DNA from 4 places in the Alteromonas sp. AWQ4_252 genome. Region 1 is predicted to be linked to each of the others. Evidence: predicted binding sites of a transcription regulator. Region 1 holds the regulator's gene; each other region holds the start of a gene.
What was found. The regulator sigma-54, encoded in region 1, starts transcription at its own class of promoters, with help from an activator protein. The targets are predictions, from matches to a motif close to GTTGGCACGNNNNTNGNNT.
Positions count from the first base shown of each region.

Region 1 (3,151 bases):
TGGGTAAGTGCGGGTAATAAATTGACAGGAATATTGTCGACACAATAATAGCCCAAGTCTTCCAGTGCGCGCAGAGCCACCGATTTTCCTGAGCCCGAGCGGCCGCTGATGATAATAAGTTTCACGGGCGTTTCTCCTAAACGAACGTGTAGAACAGTTCCTTTAACAATAAGTTACTGTAAAGCGCGGATAATATCATCACTTGTTTCCGCTTTTCTGATAGTTTTTATCGTTTCTTTATCACTGAGCTTACCTGCTACCGTGGCAAGGGTTTGCAGATGCCCCTCTGTTTGATCCTGAGGAACCAAGAGCGTAAAGAAAATATCCACAGGCTTACTGTCGATGGCGTCAAAATCGATAGCTGGCTTACTGGTAACAACAATGGCAATTACGTGGTCAAGCCCCTCGAGCCGGCCATGAGGTAACGCGATGCCGTTCCCAATCCCTGTGCTACCCATGCGTTCTCGTGACATGAGGCTACTAAGCACCACTGCTTCGTCTATTTCCGGGTTATTTTTAGCGGCAATGCCACTGATTATTTCCAGAATGCGCTTTTTGCTATTGCACTGGACCGCACACTCGGTGCGATCCAGGCTTACTATGGCTTGTATATCCATGGTTTAGTGCTTTTTCAGCTTTTCCTTATGTTTGAGTACTTGCCTGTCTAACTTATCAACCATGCTGTCAATTGCAGCGTACATGTCTTGATTCTGCGAGGATGCGAACACCTCCGCGCCACTCAAATGAACAGTTGCCTCCGCTTTCTGATTAAGTTTCTCAACATTCAGTATGACGTGTACATTCGATATGTGATCGAAGTGTCTTTCCAGTTTACTGAACTTAGTATCGACATAATTACGCAAAGAATCAGTGATCTCAACATGATGACCGGTAAGGTTGATTTGCATATTTCGTCTTCCTTATTGTGAGCAGCCTTAGTTAAATTAGGCTTTTGCGTTGGTTAGACGGTGGAATCGATAGTGATTCCCGGTACTTTGCTATTGTTCGCCGTGCCACCATAATACCTTGGTCGGCCAACAATGAAGCAATCTTGCTGTCGCTTAGTGGTTTGCTCGGCTTTTCGGCCGCAACCAGCTTCTTAATCAGCGCTCTAATCGCCGTAGATGAGCACTCGCCACCTGATTCAGTGGCAACGTGACTGGAGAAGAAATACTTCAACTCAAAAATGCCTCGGGGCGTGTGCATATACTTTTGTGTAGTCACCCGCGAAATGGTTGATTCGTGCATATCTACCATTTCCGCCACGTCGTTTAATACCATGGGCTTCATCATTTCCGGACCGTGTTCAAAAAAGCCCATTTGCTGTTGAACAATGCAATTTGCTACCTTCAACAAGGTATCATTCCGGCTTTCGAGACTCTTGATGAACCACTTGGCTTCTTGCATGTGAGAGCGAATAAATTGGCTGTCACTGCTGTTTTTGGCCCGTCGACTCATGGCCGCATATTGCTGATTAACACTGAGTTTCGGCAGGCTGTCAGGGTTGAGTTCAACTACCCAGCGACCATTTTTCTTCGCCACTGACACATCGGGAATAACGTACTCAGGTTCTTTGGTAATTAGCGCACTACCAGGACGAGGATTCAACGTCTGTAACAAGCGCATGGCTTCCCGAAGCTGATCTTCTTTGAGGCGGGTTTTACGCATTAACGTACGGTAATCTTTACTGCCGAGTAAATCTGCATAGTCTTTTAAAATCAACTTTGCTTCTTCTAACCACGGCGTTTCAGGCGCAAACTGATTTAACTGCACCAATAAACATTCCTGAGGCGTTCTGGAACCTGAACCAATGGGATCGAACATCTGAATGCGTTTCAAGACACATTCCACTTCATCCTCTTCCACCGGTTCTTCCATATCCTCACTGTTGACACTTTGTAGAATGTCGTCGACGGTAACAGTGAGGTAGCCGGACTCGTCGATGGAGTCGATAATGGCTAAGGCAATTGCGCGGTCGGTGTCTGAGAAAGGGGTTAACCGCATTTGCCACAATAAATGGTCTTGAATGTTCTCAGTGGTTTCGCCCTGAAATACTTGTTCGTCGTCACCGCCGGAAGAAGGCCCTGGGGCAGGGGCTGATGAGGCCGAAATGTATTCATCCCAGGTGCTGTCAATGGGAAGCTCATCGGGTAAGTCGTTTTTTTCAAGCGCTTCGCCGGTGTCCATATTATCTGATGCAGACGCGCTCACAGCTTCCTGTGCGCTGTCGTCGTTATCGATATTATTTTTCTCAACTACCTCGTTATCTGCGCCTTCATCTACTTCCAGCAACGGATTTGAATCCAGTGCTTCCTGAATTTCCGCCTGCAAATCGAGCGTAGACAGTTGCAGCAATTTAATTGCCTGCTGTAACTGCGGCGTCATGGTTAGTTGTTGACTAAATTTTAGCTGTAAAGATGGTTTCATCTACGTCTTATTATAACTCTTAAAAAGGATACCCGACAGAATGCCTGCCGTGCCTGCGATAATTCGCATTGCTATCAGGGCTATCTTAACTATAGCCTGAATTGCTCGCCTAGGTATACATCTCTCACTTTTTGGTTACTCAATACTTCTTCGGCAGTGCCTTGAGCAATGAGTTCCCCGTGGCTGACAATATACGCTTCTTCACATACATCCAGAGTTTCACGCACATTGTGATCAGTGATAAGAATGCCAATACCTCTGTCACGTAAATGCTGAATGATCTTCTTTATATCATTAACCGAAATAGGGTCAACACCAGCGAAGGGTTCATCGAGTAAAATAAATTGCGGATTGGCTGCAAGCGCCCTGGCAATTTCAACCCTGCGTCGCTCTCCCCCGGATAAACTCATTCCTGTACTATTGCGTATATGGTTAATATTAAATTCATCAAGTAGCGCATCTGCTTCAGCTTCCCGTTGATGTGTTTTTAAATCTTTACGGGTTTGCAAGATGGCCATGATGTTTTCATGAACAGTAAGCTTGCGAAAAATCGACGCTTCCTGGGGCAGATAACCAATCCCCTTTCGTGCCCGTTCGTGCATTGGCTGATGCGTAAGCTCTTGATTATCTATATTGATTTTGCCTTTATCCAGCGGCACCAGACCTACTATCATGTAAAAAGTCGTGGTTTTTCCAGCGCCATTTGGCCCCAAAAGACCTACGA
Region 1 covers NZ_JBSWSV010000001.1:1,811,539-1,814,689, forward strand. The annotation lists gene rapZ (RNase adapter RapZ) at 1-125, opposite strand, end outside; gene ptsN (PTS IIA-like nitrogen regulatory protein PtsN) at 174-617, opposite strand; gene hpf (ribosome hibernation promoting factor) at 621-908, opposite strand; gene ACXACM_RS08120 (RNA polymerase factor sigma-54) at 940-2,427, opposite strand; gene lptB (LPS export ABC transporter ATP-binding protein) at 2,517-3,151, opposite strand, start outside.

Region 2 (3,151 bases), 720 kb from region 1:
GTTCGGCCAACTTTTCTCTGTGAAGATGGAGAAAATGCTGTATTGCCGAACTCCCGGTTTTTGGCGGGCCAATGTGAAAAATAATGCGTTTATTCAATACCACTGCTCTATCCATTCTGAACCGCAGTATGTTACCACATCAACCTGACGGGTCGACTACTTCCCTGCTAAGACGACTGTTTTCATAAAGCTAGTTTTTTCAGCCTGAGGCTCTTGATAACGAAATGAAACCCAATTAGTCTGTTTTTTAAACTCCAAGGAAAGAAGGGTAACGGATGAACACACTAAAACGCAGAGACTTCATAAAACTAAGCAGTACGGGAATATTATTAACAAACTCGCCGTCTTTACTCGCCTCCCCCCCTAAAAGAAAAGTAGGCGTAGCCCTCCTTGGCCTGGGTAATTACAGCACAAAGTTACTGGCACCAGCACTACAACACACCCGTCATTGTGAACTGCGCGGTATTATTACCGGGAGTCCGGAAAAAATCCCCCACTGGCAGAAAAACTTTGGCATTAAAGACGGGAATGTCTACACATACGATACTATGGATGCCGTTGCTAATAACGACGATATAGACGTTATTTATGTCGTGACACCCACTGGTACCCACAAAACATTTTCGGTACAAGCCGCCAATACAGGTAAACATGTGTGGTGTGAAAAACCCATGGCTATGGATGAAGCAGAATGCCAGGCCATCATCGATGCATGTGAAAAAAACCGGGTGAAATTGTCAGTGGGCTATCGTATGCAACATGAGCCAAACACCCGCGCATTTGCCGACTACCATCTGCGTATGCCTTTTGGCGCTTTTGATACTATCGAGAGTTTTGCAGGCTATGCGGGCAGAGGCCGTGATGCCAGTAATTGGCGAATGCAAAAACACATGGGTGGCGGCGCTTTGTATGATATGGGTGTATATGCTGTAAACGGAGCCCGTTTTATCACCGGTAAATCGCCCGTTGCTGTTACCGGTCAATTTGAAAAAACTCACCCTGATGTATTTAAAGAAGTGGACGAAACCACTCTGTTTACTATGGATTTTGGAAGTGGGCTTATCGCAGATTGTGGCACAAGTGTCGTTAGAGGCTTCAATCATCTCAAAGTCAACTGTGACAATGGTTGGTATCAACTGAAACCTATGCAGAGTTATTCCGGCGTTACCGGCACAACCAGTGATGGTCTGACACTACCGCCTATTTCCGGTATGCAACAGACACTGCAGATGGATAACGACGCCCTTGCCATTTTAGGTACCGGCCCGTCTTTGGTTTCTGGTGAAGAGGGCCTTGCGGATATACGTATCATCAACGCCATTTTTAAAGCGGCTGAAACAGGGACCCAGGTCTCTTTATAACCCACCCACTCAAATTGCTGGTCATTTCAAAAAGGGGCCAGCACTCTTTTTAATGTGTATGAAAAAAAAGACAACGCCTGAGTAAATTCTACCCACCGGTTGTACTTTCTCTTCCAAAGCAAAGTTTCACACCCTCAACAAAATCAAAAAATCCTTCACATTATCAACAATTTAAACTAAATACTCGCACATTCTTCAAACTTGGTACACATATCGCTTTACTTACATCAAGTTTTTAACGCGAACGCACACTAACAGGAGACATAGAATGAAGGTTGGTAAAGCAATTATCAGCGTACTATGTTCGGCAATGTTACTGCAGCCTGTATATGCTCAATTATCAGACGCTGATGCATCTATTGATAGAAAAGCGGAAGCTGCTCTGTTATTTAGCGGAAAGCTGGATACTCGTAGCATCCATGCTCATGTTTCAAACGGGCACGTGCAGTTAGATGGTCTGGTTGATTCTTACTCTGACCGCTTGCTCGCAGAGGATATTGTTGCTCGGTTAGATGGTGTGCGCTCCATTAACAATCAGCTTTCTGTCAGAAATAATTTTGACGACAAATTTCCATTATTGTCGGTGCAGTCTACACTTAGATTCTGACAGTACACATTTTGACCAACCGAGTGATTTGTGGAGAGCACTCAACAGGTCAAGAACGAACACTGATGACGTCTGTGACGTTGATGTGAACTGTCGATTTGGCAGTTAATCTCCCCTCCAGGCCACCTTGGCCTACTTTATACCTCTGATTTTCTCCCGCCTTATGGCGGGAGCTTTTTTTCAGCTGCATTTAATTGAGTGTCGACCCTTCACGACATTCTTATAACGTTCAAAGCAATGTCCAGGCAGAGAACGAGTTCGTTAAGTTGGTTACAAAAGGTATGAATTAAGAAACCCTGATATAAAGCTGGATGTCGAATATCTTAATAAACCTGTCTAATATTCAAACTACGGAGTCTTTGAGTGATGTCTTTGCCTCTGTTTCCATGTGTATTCCTAAATGTCTTTACCGGAGCCTGGTGCTCCGGTTTTTTTTATTCGTTTTTCACGGTTCAATACTCCTCTGTTATCCTATTTACTTCACTTTAATTGATAATTATTCTCATTTATAATTTGCCATAGTCATTTATCAAGAGGAAATAATTCCCATATGGAACAGAAGTCGCGAAAGAAACCCGCTTGCTTTACCGTTGTTAGCAATGAAGAAGTAACACCTAACATGCGCAGAGTTACGCTTACTGGCGAAGCATTGTCCCATTACCCGGAGATTGACAGTTCCGCTTATGTGAAACTGTTTTTTGATTTTGCGGGTAACCCGCTTTCGGCTCCTCCCGAGTCAATGGAGGAGGCACAACTTCGAACCTACACGATTCGTAAACTAGACCGTCAGAGGCAAACCATTGCTTTAGATATGGCACTACATGGCGAAGGACAAGAAAGTGGACCTGCATCACACTGGGCGAGACAAGCACTAAAAGGGGAAAAAATTATTGCTGGAGGCCCTGGCAGCTCCAAAGGATTAGCTGAACAATATGACTGGGTATTATTTGTCGGGGACATGACATCCCTGCCCGCTATATCTGTCTATTTAGAAAAACTCCCTGCCGATACTCAGGGCTATGCCGTTATTCAAATCACCAGTGATGAAGATCGTCAAATACTTGTGAAACCAGAAGGGGTTAAAATACAATGGGTTATTGACGGTACCCAAACCCTTGCCGACGCTGTAAATGAACTAAGCTGGCTAGCCGACACGCCTGCAATTTGGGCCGCCTGTGAATTT
Region 2 covers NZ_JBSWSV010000001.1:1,095,539-1,098,689, reverse strand. The annotation lists gene ACXACM_RS04850 (glycosyltransferase 61 family protein) at 1-115, opposite strand, end outside; gene ACXACM_RS04845 (Gfo/Idh/MocA family protein) at 276-1,361, shown strand; gene ACXACM_RS04840 (BON domain-containing protein) at 1,630-1,968, shown strand; gene ACXACM_RS04835 (siderophore-interacting protein) at 2,519-3,151, shown strand, end outside.
Region 2: the regulator sigma-54 is predicted to act here: its motif matches at 1,562-1,580, upstream of ACXACM_RS04840 (BON domain-containing protein).

Region 3 (3,151 bases), 110 kb from region 1:
CAAACTAGTCCAAATTTGGTCGAAGAAAGTCGGCGCACCGGTAAACGGCCTGATTTTAGGCTGATAACTCGGATCCTGAGCTACCCGTTTCGCATTGCGCTCTTCCTGGCGAACGTAGAACGCTTCAGCCTGTTCTCGCTGAGCATTATGCTCGTCGATTAGGGTCAGTGTTTGCGTCCACACCTGAGCGGGCCCAGGGAATTGTCCCAATGATGTATCAATGTTTTTTGCTACACCGTTCCAGACAGCCAAAAAGAGCAGCAATCCAATAACGGGAAGCAATAACGCTTGAGTATTGCTCATTAGTGTTTTCAAAGGGTTACCCTCTTTAAGATGTCCGATAGAGGTTACCAGCGACGCCGACTTGCTCATGTTCTTCTCCTGATTCTTACTGTTAAAGGACTTTGTCGCCCTTCAGACCTATGCTGAAGCTTTCCAGATAGACATTAGGTTTAGTACCGTCATAGGTAACACCGTCAATGAATTCTGTTTGCGGGGGTTTAAAGCCTGATTCAGAGTCAAAATCAGGAAAGTCAGCGGCATTTGCTTTACCTTCTTCAATAAGCGCTTTGGCGGCAACTGCGTAGATGTCAGGACGATAGACTTTCTTCGCCATATCCATGTACCAGCTGTCAGGCTTATGCTCTGAAATTTGGCCCCAACGACGCATTTGTGTCAGATACCAAATAGCGTCGCTGTAGTACGGATAAGTGGCGTTGTAGCGGAAGAATACGTTGAAATCAGGAACGTCTCGCTTGTCACCTTTCTCATATTCAAATGTACCAGTCATGGAGTTCGCCAGAACAGCTTCATCGGCACCAACGTAAGTACTCTTCGCTAATATTTTCACAGCTTCAGGACGGTTAGCATTGTTGTTTTCATCCAGCCACATGGCTGCGCGGATCATCGCTTTAACAACGCGAATATGAGTGTTCGGATACTTCTCAGCCCATTCATTGCTCACACCGAATACTTTCTCCGGATTGTTTTTCCAAATTTCATAATCGGTAATAACGGGAACACCAATACCCTTGAATACAGCTTGCTGATTCCATGGCTCGCCAACGCAGTAGCCATAGATAGTGCCGGCTTCCATGGTGGCTGGCATTTGTGGCGGGGGTGTCACTGACAACTGCGCCTGAGCATCAATTAAGCCTGAATTATCATCTTTGTGAGGTGCGTAGTATCCGGGATGGATTCCACCAGCAGCCAACCAGTACCGCAATTCATAGTTGTGCGTAGATACAGGAAATACCATACCCATTTTGAAAGGTTTGCCCTGGGCCCGATAGCTATCTACTACTGGTTTAAGATAGTTAGCTTTAATAGGGTGAACCGGTTGTCCGTTTTCCATGGGAATATGTTTCTTCATCTCTTCCCATATCGTGTTTGAAACCGTAATGCCGTTACCGTTTAAATCCATACTAAATGCGGTAACAATATGCGCTTCGGTACCAAACCCGATAGTAGCGCCTAAGGGTTGACCCGCCAGCATGTGCGCACCGTCTAACTGCCCGTCGATGACGCGATCAAGCAGTACCTTCCAGTTTGCCTGCGCTTCTAAGGTGACATACAAGCCTTCATCTTCAAAAAAGCCTTTCTCGTATGCAATCGCCAAAGGCGCCATATCAGTGAGCTTGATAAACCCAAACTTGAGTTCTTCTTTTTCCGGCCAGCCAATGTCTTCTGCTGCCACACTTTGTGCGCTTAGCCCCACTGTGGTAAAAGCCAGAGTTAGCCCGCAAGCAATGGCTTTCATTTTTTTCTTTAAACCTGTTAAGGGTGTTGACGCAATCATGTGTATTCCTCGTTGCCAAAAAAAAACCCACCAGGTTAATGTTTGACCATTAACCTGGTGGGCTTCGTTGCCTAGCACCTTCTCGGTGTGCGAATTTATTTTTAAATCACCACAACCCTGTCACTTTTGAGCGGATTATTATTATGTTGCGATGAAATGCAAAACTGTGCGACTAATACAAAGCATCAACAATGCCAACATTTAAAACACATATAAATCATAAACTTAAAATAAATCACTATTCATCATTATCGATAATTGATTCATGATTGTGCAAAACCATTGCACTGAATGCGCTGTCATGATGCATGCCCTTTTATTAAGCACAAAGCAAGCGGCACGTTCGCGCAGCTTGCTTTACACTTATTAGCATTGAAATACGTATTGAATTATTTGGTTTTAGCAGGTTCTGTTTCCGGCCCCATCCGATAATCAAGTTGAACAAGCAAACCGGTTTGCCGCTGCGCTTTCCCGCCCTGGACACGGGGTTTGTACTTCCACTGTGCCAACGCTTGCTTCGCACTGTCGTCAAACACTGCCAATGGCTCCGATGACACCACCTCTATGTTTGCAGTATTTCCCTGTTCAGTAATATCAAATCGCAGCACAACCGCGCCTTCTACGCCATGAGCAACGGCGGCATCAGGATAAACTGGGTCAACTCGTTGCACCGGATGCGCTTTATTCACCTCAGCTTTGGGCATACTATCTACAGGTAATTTAGCTAATGCAGTATTACCAATGAGCAGTGCTGCGGCTGTAATAGCAGCGCCAATCATTGGCCTGGTGGTGATTCGAAAGCTTTGCAGCCCGTTTAATCGTTTTATCATAATAGTTTTTCCTCCAAAGGATGGGTAGGGATTGCCCCTGAACGACGCGCGCTCTGCACATAACACCAGTGCTTTTGCGTACGCCAATTTCTCTTTCACTGTTGCGCGATGCAACACGGATTCATCACACGCTCTTTCCTGTGACAACCGAAAAGCACGTAATCCAAACCACACTAAAGGGTTAAACCAAAAGCAGGTTACTACGATAAGTGCCACACCATTCCACAAGTGATCGCGATGCTGTATGTGGGTATGTTCGTGCTGTAATATAAGCGACTGCTGCTGCGCATCGAAAGACGTGTGAAAATGCTTGGGCAAAAGCACTCTGGGCCGAATTACGCCATATAACATGGGTGAATCTACCTCATGAGTTAGGTAGGTATTTTCTGCCACGGCCATACTTTGTGTTAACGCCCGCTTAAACATCCAGTGTTGATAGAGAAAATAGGCAATAAGCAGACTAACGCCACCAGAATATAAGTAACTAAAAAAATAACTATTATCGGACACAACATCAGCCGAA
Region 3 covers NZ_JBSWSV010000001.1:1,700,543-1,703,693, reverse strand. The annotation lists gene ACXACM_RS07635 (ABC transporter permease) at 1-303, opposite strand, end outside; gene ACXACM_RS07630 (CmpA/NrtA family ABC transporter substrate-binding protein) at 395-1,759, opposite strand; gene ACXACM_RS07625 (TonB family protein) at 2,188-3,151, opposite strand, start outside.
Region 3: the regulator sigma-54 is predicted to act here: its motif matches at 1,979-1,997, upstream of ACXACM_RS07630 (CmpA/NrtA family ABC transporter substrate-binding protein).

Region 4 (3,151 bases), 2.2 Mb from region 1:
AACTTATCATTCGGGTTCTCAGCCAGACGTGCACTAGACCCCCCCATGTAAACCAGTAGCAATAGTACAAACGGCAACATACCCAGGAATATATGGGTCGAAGATTTTGGTTTGTATATAGTTAAACGTTTCATTCGCTCTTTCCCTTAGCCTTTTGTAACCGTCTGGCAGACAATCTTTGGTTATAGCTTGCCTTCAGCGGCCATTTGGATATAGGTCGGGTCAAAACGAAGTTTAATATTACCTTTGTTGCCAAAAACACCGGTTGGCGTTTCTATGCCAATGAAGCCCGCATCTGGCGCACCTTCTCCTAATAAACCGTGATCAAACGAGAATTCTGCAACGGATTTCATCGTGCTAAGCAGTTCGTCACTGTGTAATAAATCCAGAGCCTGAGCTGGGGCGTAGAACATTTCAGTGAACGCAAGTTGTGCATTGTAACCTTCAAGGTCTGTGCCTGAAGCAACGCCCATGTAAGTGCGAGCAGCTTCAGACATCGCACTATCAGGCTGCATATGTGCCATGATTTCATACCATGCACCAACCAGAGCTTTACCGAAATTAGGGTTGGCAGCTAAAACATCGGTGTTAACCATAAGGGTATCAATGATTTCACCTGGTATTTGTGCTGAATTAAATACCTTGTTTGCCCCGGGCATAGAGGCAATCTCGTTAAGCATGGGGTTCCACGTAACCAGTGAAGAAATTTCACCAGAAGAGTAAGCGGCAACCATATCTGCATCCGACGTGTTTACTACTTTGAGATCTGACTCTTGCAAGCCAACAGTTTCAAGAGCGCGAGCAAGTAAGTAATGAGACACACTTAATTCAACTAAGTTAACATTCTGGCCTTTTAGTGACGCCAATCCCCCATCGCCTTTCACAATAATGCCGTCGTTACCGTTTGAAAAATCGCCCACAATTAACGCAGTGGTGTCGATGCCGCCAGCTGATGGAATGGTGAGCGCGTCCATATTTGTCATTGTACAGGCATCAAACGAACCCGCTGTATACTGGTTGATTGACTCGATATAATCATTGATTTGCACGACTTCGATTTCGATGTCGTACTTATCAGCCCACTTTTTGACGATGCCTTTTTCAGCGCCATAAGCCCAAGGCATCCATCCAACATAAATAGACCAACAGATTTTGAAACTGGATTTTTCCTGAGCGCTCACATGTGTTGTAACTAACATGCTGCATAGAAGAACTAGTAGCGGGAACATTTTTATCATAATAACCTCATTAACGTTAGTTTACACATAGAGTACCCATGGCTGCGCCAATCAAGTCTCCCGGGCTTTTATCCCGCCGTGTAACCTGTTAATAAAATCATTAACTGAGGTCGTAAACTCTCGGTCCAGACGCGGTATTTAATTTACCGCCGGAACCCTAGATTACTATTTAAATGTTGTAGGACCGCGACAACTAAGGGTACGATCTACAGTGAAGGTAGCAAAAAGACTGCCAAATTAAATTATTGATTAAAAACAAACAAAATCAAAACCTTAAAATCTATTCATCCAATTTAGAATAATAACAAGGAAACCCAGGCTGACTAAATTCGCACCAAAAAGACGCAAGACGCACTCATTTCAAGCATAATAACTACCTGGAGTTTCTACTACGAAATCGCTCGGGTATAAACACGGGATAACCATAGTCACGAGCACCTCGGCCAACGCCATTCATAATGATAAAGTCATTGAGAATACGAATATCTTTAGAGCCGTTAATCAGCTTTACCGCGAGATATGCCGAGTCAAGGTGTTCAGGATAAAGCTCCAGTCTTCTTTCTTCGGGCCGGTAATTACTTCGAAGCCTGTAATCTAAGCCTGGTCGTTTCGTCATCTCAATACGCCCTCCGAGTATCATGCTCACTGGCGAAGAGCTAACTAGTTCCCGCAATTTTTTTAAAGAACTTCGATAAGCTTTAAAGTCCCGAATCACAAGCCTTCCTGGATAAAAAGTGTTTCCGGTAAATAGCAGATCTGACCAAGGGTCGTAAAGGCTCATCGCCTCAGTATCCAAGCCTGGCGTCGGAAATGCGTCTAAGACTCGCCCTCCCAAATCGAGTTTTCCCCCATGCAGCCAATTGCTACCCAGAACTTTGCGTCTGGACTCTTCATCCGGCGGAATAATCAAGGTGTTCGGTCTATTGGTAAACTGATTGATCGCTGCAACCTGCGATTGTTGAGAGCCCAAAGGTACGACAACTAATTCCGGTATGCGTGTACCTTGAGCATAGGCCCATCGCTCCAACAATCTATCAATTACGTGGCGTAGCGGAAAATACTCGGGCTCTTCAGTGGCCCCGGTATCCAATAAAGCAGCACGCTCGTTACCGATCACCAAATACATAAAGGGGGCTTCCCAATTTACCGCAGGATTTTGACGTAATATGTACGTATGTTCGTTGTAACGATGGACTTGGATACGTGGATCCTGATTCGCCTTTGCTGATTGGCTTCCATGAATCCAGCTAAACCTCAGATTACCAGGAGCCGGGTCGTCTCTTTCAAATGAAATCTGTGCCTGCACGCTATTACAAAACAGAAATAGTATATTTATTATCAAAATGGACTTGGTCAGCATAATCTATAGGTCCGTTGTATAAGCCCAGGGGACTTCATTATAAATTAGGAAATCGTCGTATCGATAGATCCCTGGTTCTTCGATTTCATAGCTTGCTTTGACCGCTTCGTCTAGCATCTCAATGTTCATTTGCATTGGCGGTTCATTTGGTTGCCAGGTTGTTCCGATAGGGTAATCCACGCCGGGTTCTCGGGTCATCTCAATATGGTTATTGACCAAATAAGCCACAGGGTTGTCGTTAGCGATGTCCCGTAATTTGCGGATACTTGTCGCCCAAGCATTCCAATCATCTATGTATAAACGGCCCCGATAGAACATATCTCCTGTATACAGTAAATCTGTCCAGCCATCATAGATGGCTATCTCAGAGCCCTGGTGACCGGGAGAACCAGTAACAGTGAGCTCCCGGCCGCCGAGATTATAAGTCACAACTTGCTCAGGGTAATTATCGATACCCCAGAATGCCATTACTTCCTCGTGAGTAAGGCCAACCATCACCGTATTGGGCCGATCAACAAACTGATTCCACGCCGCATAGTGATCGCCATGCAAA
Region 4 covers NZ_JBSWSV010000001.1:3,984,145-3,987,295, forward strand. The annotation lists gene ACXACM_RS17460 (ABC transporter permease) at 1-134, opposite strand, end outside; gene ACXACM_RS17465 (putative urea ABC transporter substrate-binding protein) at 183-1,238, opposite strand; guanidine-I (ykkC/yxkD leader) riboswitch at 1,294-1,410, opposite strand; gene ACXACM_RS17470 (MBL fold metallo-hydrolase) at 1,612-2,544, opposite strand; gene ACXACM_RS17475 (MBL fold metallo-hydrolase) at 2,602-3,151, opposite strand, start outside.
Region 4: the regulator sigma-54 is predicted to act here: its motif matches at 1,457-1,475, upstream of ACXACM_RS17465 (putative urea ABC transporter substrate-binding protein).